2 regions of the Arthrobacter tumbae genome follow, and region 1 is predicted to be linked to the other one. Evidence: predicted binding sites of a transcription regulator. Region 1 holds the regulator's gene; the other holds the start of a gene.
What was found. Region 1 encodes LexA, which represses DNA repair genes until DNA is damaged. Its sites were predicted from a motif close to TCGAACANNTGTTCGA; they were not measured.
Positions count from the first base shown of each region.

Region 2: the regulator LexA is predicted to act here: its motif matches at 1,952-1,967, upstream of JOD47_RS11990 (LexA family protein).

Region 1 is NZ_JAFBCC010000001.1:3,074,720-3,079,105, reverse strand. Features, by position in the region: gene hisB (imidazoleglycerol-phosphate dehydratase HisB) at 1-323, opposite strand, end outside; gene JOD47_RS14565 (histidinol-phosphate transaminase) at 391-1,500, opposite strand; gene JOD47_RS14560 (LysM peptidoglycan-binding domain-containing protein) at 1,607-1,996, opposite strand; gene lexA (transcriptional repressor LexA) at 2,286-3,011, shown strand; gene JOD47_RS14550 (ATP-dependent DNA helicase) at 3,031-4,386, opposite strand, start outside.
Region 2 is NZ_JAFBCC010000001.1:2,491,920-2,496,305, reverse strand. Features, by position in the region: gene JOD47_RS12000 (SRPBCC family protein) at 36-527, shown strand; gene JOD47_RS11995 (hypothetical protein) at 645-1,466, opposite strand; gene JOD47_RS11990 (LexA family protein) at 2,035-2,415, shown strand; gene JOD47_RS11985 (Y-family DNA polymerase) at 2,466-3,764, shown strand; gene JOD47_RS11980 (helix-turn-helix domain-containing protein) at 4,110-4,352, opposite strand.

The DNA.
Region 1 (4,386 bases):
GCTTCGTCCAGCGGCACGGTCGCCTCACCGAACCTGCGGATGCCTGCCTTGTCGCCAAGAGCTTCGCGCAGTACCTCGCCGAGGGTGATTGCGACGTCCTCCACCGTGTGGTGGACATCGATGTGGGTGTCTCCCGTGGCTCTGACGGTGAGATCGATCAACGAGTGTTTTGCCAGGGCCGTCAGCATGTGGTCGTAGAACGGCACGGACGTGCTGATCTCTGAGCGGCCGGCGCCGTCCAGATCGACTTCGACGAACACCGACGACTCACTCGTGGTCCGCTCCCGTCGGGCAGCGCGATTGGCGGTAGCTTCCGCGGTCATGGATGGTCCTTACGGTTGTTTCGGCAACGAGACGGGCGGCGGGCCCGCATGTGCATCCCGGTCCAGTTTAGGAGACGCGTGGCCGGATCAGAGATTCCAGGGTTTCGAGGAAGGTAGTGGTCTCGTCCTGTGTACCGGCGGTGACCCGGAGGTGCCCCGGTATCCCGACGTCCCGAATGAGCACGCCGGCATCAAGGAGACCCTGCCAGACGGCGTGCGGATTCTCGAGTCCCCCGAACAGCACGAAGTTGGAGTCCGAAGGTGCCACCGGGCAGCCCATCTCCGTCAGTCCGGACACAATGCGGTCTCGCTGCCGCTTGATCTCATCCACGTTGGCGAGCAGCTTCGCTGAGTGGGTCAGCGCCGCTATGGCCGTGGCTTGCGTGATTGCCGACAGATGGTAAGGGAGACGCACGAGCCGGAGGGCGTCGGCGACTTCCGGCGCTGCGGCGAGGTACCCGATGCGGGCGCCGGCCAGCGCGAAGGCTTTGCTCATAGTGCGCGAGACAATGAGCCGCTCCCTTCCAGGGAGGAGCTCCAGCGCACTGGGAGTACCCGCGTGGGAGAACTCCCCATACGCCTCATCCACGATCACGATTGCCTGCGCCGCTTCGCCTGCTTCGTAGACTTCGGCGACGATTTCCAGGGAGAGCGCTGTTCCCGTCGGGTTGTTCGGGCTGCACAGGAACACGATGTTTGCGCCCGTGGCGGCCACCTCACCGGCGGTGATCCGGGCGTCGAGGTCGAAGTCGCCCTGCCTCGAGCCCGTCAGGTATTCAGTACCGGTGGCCCCTGCGAGCAGCGGATACATCGAGTAGGTAGGCGGAAAACCGAGAGCAGTCCGGCCTGGCCCGCCGAAGGCGAGGAGGATGTGCTGCAATACCTCGTTTGATCCATTCGCCGCCCAGATGTTGTCCGCCGTGAGTCCGTGTCCCAGATACGTGGCGAGATGTTCGCGAAGCACGGTGAACTCACGGTCCGGATACCGATTCAGCCCGGCCACTGCTCCCTGCACGGCTTCAACGATTGCGCTGCGGACGTCTTCCGGAACACCATGGGTGTTTTCGTTGACGTTCAGCAGAATGGGGACGTCAATCTGAGGCGCACCGTATGGTCGGAGACCGCGCAAATTGTCGCGGATCGGCAGTCGGTCGAGGCGTTCCAGCGGATCGGTCACCATCAGAGTTTAACGCCGCCCGATCCCCTACAAAGAATTCCACTGGCACTGGGCGAACTATTACAGCCAGTCAAGCCAAGCGTTGCGCGGCGCGAGCGCAGCGCGCTTAGGGGTTGCCCACAGGAATATGGAGCGTCTGCCCGGCCTGTACAGTCGACGAGCCCAGGGCATTCAGTTCCACGATGTCCTCAACAACGGCACGCGGGTCCCGTTCCGGGGCGTACTCCGCGGCGAGAGCCCAGAGCGTCTCCCCAGACGTGACGCTGACCCGGATGGTGTCCGTGACGCCACTTACGGTTTCCGCTGCCTGCGCCTGGGAGGTGAAGAACGAAGCGATGATCAGCAGTGCGGCGGCGAGCACCGCGAGCGGCAACGCCAACAGAACAACCCACCCGCGGCGCGTGAGGTGAATGCGGGATACCGTGCCTCGCGTGGAATCTGTGCGGTCCTCCGGGAGGAGTTTGGTAGCTGATCCTGCAGTATGGAGCGTCGACATGGCGTCCACCTTTCTCGTTGTTGGATCTCCCACGGCTTTTTTCGAAGCTGTGTTCTATTCCTCTGCCTTTATTATTAGCACCTGTAAACTAATATTGTCGAGACTCGCTCGAACAAATGTTTGAAAAGACGTTCCGTCTCCCTTAGCGTTGCTGGCAAGGGTGACGGTCCGGCCGCTTCGAAAACCAGCTCATCACCCACCACTGACAAAAATGGTTGGCGAGCCGGCAGTCCGGGTCCCGCCGGAGGAAGGGATGCATCTCGTGGCAGAACTCAGTGCGGCACAGGACATGGCAGCGGTGCCTTCGTCAGACGTGAAGCGTGGACGCGGACGGCCGCGCGGCAGGGCCATACCAAAGGGAATGACAGCGCGGCAGACAAAGATCCTTGAGACGATCCAGCGCAGCGTGGCAGCACATGGCTACCCGCCGTCGATGCGTGAGATCGGTGACACCGTGGGGCTTGCGAGCCTGTCCAGCGTTACTCATCAGCTCTCGCAGCTGGAACGCATGGGTTACATCCGCCGCGATCCAAAGCGTCCCAGGGCCATGGAAATCCTGCTTCCACTCACACTTGGAGACAACGCGCCGCGCGTGATGCCGTCTTCTGCCGACGAGGAACCGACTCGGGCTTCGGCCGTCGACGCGGCAATGGTTCCCCTGGTCGGACGCATTGCGGCCGGAGGTCCCATCCTGGCGGATCAGGTTGTTGAGGACGTCATGCCACTGCCTCGGCAGCTCGTCGGACACGGTGAGCTCTTCATGTTGCGCGTCTCCGGCGACTCCATGATTGATGCCGCGATCTGCGACGGGGACTGGGTAGTGGTCCGTAAGCAGAGCAACGCCGAGAACGGCGATGTGGTGGCAGCACTCCTGGATGATGAGGCCACGGTGAAGACCTTCCGCCAGCGTGACGGTCACACCTGGCTCCTGCCGCAGAACACCAATTATGAGCCGATACTTGGCGACCACGCCACCATCATGGGCAAGGTTGTCTCTGTGATGCGCGCCCTCTGAACGGGCTTACGGCGTGGTGCTAGGCAGGCTGAGTCGCCGCAAGCCGGGAGAGGACTCCGAGCGCCGTTGAACGGTCCGTTGTGGACCAAAAGGGCGGCAGCGCAGCCCTGAGGAACCCGCCGTAGCCGGCGGTTGCCAGCCGGGAGTCCAGGACGGCCACCATACCCCTATCATCGTGGGCGCGAATGAGGCGGCCCGCTCCCTGCGCAAGACGGACGGCAGCGTGAGTAGCGGACACACTCATGAATCCGTTGCCCCCGGCCTTCGCCACAGCTCGGGTTCGCGCGGTCATCAGCGGATCGTCCGGCCGGGGAAACGGTATGCGGTCAATGGTGACCAGCCGGCAGGCGATGCCCGGCACATCAACACCCTGCCACAGCGACATCGTGCCGAACAGGCAGGTGTCCGGTTCCTCCGAGAACTGTTTCACCAGCGCAGACATGGAGGACTCGCCCTGGCAGAGAATCTCGACGTCGACCCGCTCCCGCAGTGCGTCAGCAGTATCCTCCGCCGCACGCCGCGAGGAGAACAGCCCCAACGCTCCTCCGCGTGAGGCCTTGATGAGCGCTTCCAACTCATCCATTTGTTCCTCGGACGTTCCGCGGCCTGGTTTCGGCAGGTTTTTGGCGACGTACAGGACACCCTGGCGGGGATAGTCAAACGGACTGCCAACGTCGACGCCCGTCCATGACGGCGCTCCTTCGCCGGTCAAACCGAGGGAGCCGGCAACCGGCCCGAACTCCGAGCCGATTGCGAGCGTAGCGGACGTCAGCACAACCGTGTGGTCCTCGAACAACCCGCGCCTCAGGCGCCCAGCCACCGACAGCGGCGCAATGCTGATTGTGGCAGGCGAGGAGTCATCAGCCGCGGAATACCCGGATCCTGGTGTGAAGGTACTTGGCCGGCTCGCCCAGAGCACTTCCCCCGCACCCCCTGCTGAAACCATGCGTTCGGACATTTCCAGCAGCACCAACAATCGCGAGCGGGCCATCTGCCGCCCGCCGTCTGCTGGCTGCGAGGACCCGTCGGAACTCGATTCAGACAGAGCCAGGCGGCACGATTCCCTCAGTTGCACCAGCGCGAGCTCCTGCAGCTCGTCGAGTCCACCAGCCATCAGACCGGTGGGCTGGGCGTCGAATGCGTTTTCAAAGGCGTCCTGCGCGGCCGCCAGCGTGTCGGTGTTGGATCCGAGATGGCGTCTCGCAGCCGAGGCCGCAGCGCCGATCAGTGCTCCCGAAAGTTGCCCGGACACCGCAGACGTCACGCGGTCGTGCAGCTCGTGTGCCTCGTCGATGACCACTACATCGTGCTCCGGAAGCACCGCCAGCCCCTCGAAAGCGTTGATCGCCAGCAGCGCATGGTTGGTAATGACGAT
Region 2 (4,386 bases), 580 kb from region 1:
GCGTCCGCGGTCTCAAGCCGTAGGGGGGCGGTTCGATGGAATTTGAACGTTTGCGTGATGAAGTGATCGATGTCGCCGCAGGCATCGACTTAGCTGCCACCCCCGGCGAGGTTTGGGCTCTCATCAAACCGGCGGAAACCGCTACGCTCCTTGATCCACATGTAGTGAAAGCGTTCCGTGTACCGGGCACCCCCGATGATGTCGGCGAGATGCAGGGCTATATTAGCCACCGAGATGGACGCGAGCAGGTACACCTCGTCGAGGTTGTAGAAGAAGTACCGAAGCGTTGGGCCCTCATTCGAATTGTCGGGGATCCCGATGAGGCAGCACGTACCGGGTACAGACTGACAGAAATACCGGGCGGCACTCGGCTTGAGCAGTTACTCAGCGTCACTGTCCCAGGGACCCAGGTAAGAGCAATCAATCAAGTCCGCCAGCAGTACTTGGCCGCGGCCCAAGCGTTCCTCGAACGGATAAAAGTGCTGGTCGAACCACCCGAACAGGGTTCATCAGGCAGGCATACCTGAAGCAGGAAAACCGGAGTACGGTCGATGAACCCTAGAAGCAACCAGCGTCAGTCAATTGCCAATGCAGAGTAGGGCACCGGTTTGTAGGCGGCATGATTTTCCCACCGGCGCCCGTTGTTATCTGGATTGTTCGGCCAATCTGCGCAGTTCATTGGTCATGGCTGTGGAAGGTGCGTATCCGTTCGACTGCTCGGTAAGAAATTTCCGCGCTACAGCTGTGCGGTCTCTGACTGTGTGAATCTCCTGCCAGGGCAGGCTGGCGCGCAATTCTCTAGCTAATTCGTCTATGCGCCCCATCAGCTTCGAGTATTCGGCTTGTGCGTTATCGCGAACGAGGCGGCTTGCCTCTCGCAGAATGAGGGTGGTGATGTAGCCACCTTCGTTAGATTGCAGCAACGGCTCCAGAAAAGTTTTGCCAATGGAGACGCGTGTGTGGGTCGTTCCGCCCCGGTACTGAGGATCACGCTCGAGCTGTTCGGCTAGGTGTGTTATTCGGATCCGGGATGCCCTATACAGGTTTGTGCTCTGAGCGTCCTGCTCCTCGGACCAGCTTTCTTGGATCTCCTCCAACTCCTGCTTCCAGGACGGCACAGCGTGGTAGAGGAATACGGCACCACTGGCGATCCATTGGAGGAAAACCCCATCAATCTGTCCGGAACGCTCCTGCCACTGGTTCAAAAGCTGTGGGGGCGGCTCCGGTTTCGCATCGTCATCCGGATGCCATGTTTCTATGAGTTCTGATGGGTCAAGGCGCGAAACCGTGAGGGACAAAAATGGCGCGAACGCGTGCTGGGCCAGGTCAAGGATTTCGTCAACGGAAGTCGTCTCATACTGAAGAACTACAGCCGGCTGCCCCGGGAATACCGCTTCCATGAGGCGCAGGCCTCGCCTCTCTACACCCTGACGGATTTCCAAAACCATGTCCTCGAAATCTTCCACCTCCGCACCATACCGAATTATGAGTTGACTGCTCTTTCTGCCCGACTATGACGCGACACCGCGCGCTTTTTCTGATGCCGTCTTCGTCTTCGCGACGTTGCTCCTGTGCCCAAAAGGGTTATTGGGGCGCCGCACCATCGTGCACGAGTGGATCGTTTATTGCTCGCACTATCTAACACAATGGTGAGCATCGCGTTGAGGGCCTTCTGCCCATATGTGCACGGCACAAGCCCCCCTCGCTTCGCTGCTTGTCCCGCACACAAATGGACAGCAGGGGCCATAGGCCCGCCTGCACACATCCACCACGTCACCGACACCGGAGAGCTCGCCCTGAGTGAGCGGTGGGATATGCACAGCCTCTTCTAGCTCGTGGCACTGCACAGCAAAAGCTGATCTAGGTCATCCATCTGTGGGCGGGTGGAGCCCGAAGGGGTGACGCTCAAAGGTCGTCCACCTGTGGTTGAGCTCGTGAGGGTGTATTTTAATCGAATACTTCTTCGATAGGTGGTGCGGTGTGACAGTGCCGGTGACTCTTGTGCAGGAGGTCAGGGTTCGGGCACCGGACGCCATGATTCTGGTTTCTCCGATGTCCATTCCTGCCGGCTTTCCTTCTCCCTCTCAGGACTATTACGAGAAAGGCATTGACCTCAACAAGCACCTCATCGCCGATACGACGAGCACGTTCATCGTGCGCGTCTCCAGGGACAGTATGACCGGCGCGGGAATCAGCGACGGCGACGAGCTCATTGTTGACCGCTCTCTCACGCCCGAGGACGGATCGGTGGTGGTCGCCGTGCTCGACGGGGAATTATCCATTAAGAGGCTGCGCATCACAGCCCGCGGGGTCGTTCTGGCTGCTGAGAATCCGGCGTTTCCGGACATCGTGGTTGCCGAACTGTCGGACCTGAGCATTTGGGGTGTGGTCACCCGGTGTCTACACTATGTCTGAGGCGGCACCAAAGGTGAGCGCGAGAGTGCACATACCCTAGGACCGCACTGATGACCCAGAAAGGTCTTGGCCATGACCACCGCCGTTTCGCCCTCGTGGACGCGAACAGCTTCTATGTCAGCTGTGAACGCGTTTTCGACCCCGCACTGGAGGGTGTTCCGACGGTGGTGCTGTCCAACAATGGCTGCGTGGTGGCCCGCTCGAACGAGGCCAAAGCGCTGGGCATCGAGATGGGAGAGCCGTGGTTCAAGCTGGCGGCCCGTGCGAAAGGGTGGGGCCTGATCCAGCGGTTGAGCAATTACGAGCTCTATGGTGATTTATCCGCTCGCTTCATGACGATCCTGGGGCGGTACTCGCCTGCCCTTGAGGTGTCCTCCGTCGACGAGTCGTTCCTGCTTCTCAAGGGCGCTCCCGAGGAGCTCGTCGTTACCGGCAGGAACATCAGATCGACTGTTGCCCGGAACACCGGGCTGCCCGTGTGCGTCGGCATCGGGCCCACGAAAACCCTGGCGAAGTTCGCCAACCGGGTCGCGAAGCAGAACCCCTGGATGGGTGGGGTCTGCAATCTGGACACCATGCCGGCCGCGCACGTAGAAACCATCATGAGCCGCGTCCCGGTCACCGGCATCTGGGTAATCGCCGGCCGTCTCGGTAAACGCCTGAACGTCATGGGCATTCACACCATCAAGGACCTACGGGACGCCGATCCGGTGCTGATCCGCAAGAGGTTCAATGTCGTCGTCCAGCGGAAGGTATTGGAGCTGCGCGGCGTCCCGTGCATCGAACTGGAAACCACCCGCGCAGACAAGAAGCAGACGATCTTTTCCCGGTCGTTCTCCACCCCGGTCATCACCATCAAGGACATGCATGAAGTCCTGTCCCTGTACGCCCAGTCTGCTGCAGTCAGGCTGGCCCGGGACAAACAGGTTGCGAAGGTGATGACCGTGTTCGCCGGGACGTCGCATTTCAACGAGAGGGCCTCCTCCTTCCCGTCCGTGACAGTGAAACTGTCGACACCGACCGCTGACCCGGTCATCCTTACCAAGGCTGCCGTGAACGCCCTGGACGGCGAATTGATCGAAGGAGTCCCCTATGCGCGGGCCAGAGTCATGCTGACCGGTCTCTCCCCCGCCGGAGCCGAACCGACCTTCGACGAGTTCGTGACGGTGCACGAGCGCCGTGAGATCGGCAGCCTCATGGGTAAGGTCAAGGATAAGTACGGTTCCACCAGCATTGGCCTTGGTGCAGCCGGCATGCTCAAACCACCGGACTGGACCATGAGCCGCAAACACCAATCCCCCCGCTACACCACCGGATGGGACGAACTACCTGTCGTGAAAGCCAGCTGACTGCTCACGGAAGACTGGTTCGACGAGACCCTAATCCACTGCAGTCTTCTGGAAGAACGCAATCTCTGCGGGCGAAGTCATCAGTTGAATGAGTGGTGCCGGCGGCCGTACGAATGGGGGAAACGTACGGGAGCCGGCACTGGGTGAGGATCGAGTCTCATCGTCCGAATCCTCACTAAGCATCACCGATGGGGGAATCGATGTGCTGATAGCGATCCTACCGACTGACCTTGGGAGGAGGCTGGGTGGTTCGCCGACGGCGTGGAGCGGGAACGCGGAAGCTTCAGGAATGAGCGCGAACAGAGAGCCACCCGTTGCCCGCCTGAGAAGAAGTAAAGGTCAGGCCTAGTCTTCGTCTTCGGTGCTGACGTCCATGCCTCGTTTGAGTGCTTCGACTGTGCGGGTGTAGGCGTCGGCGATGTAATCCTCGAATTTTGCCCGTTCGATGCGCCATTGCCCGCGGCCGCCAATCTGGATCGCGGGCAGATCCCCGGAGCTGAGGAGTGCACGTATCTGGGATTCGCTGGTTGCCAGTTCGGCCGCGACGTCCTTGATGGTCAGGAAGCGGGGCTGGTCCTGTACGGCCATGTAGCGGTGTACTCCTCTGCTCAATCTTCTGGCG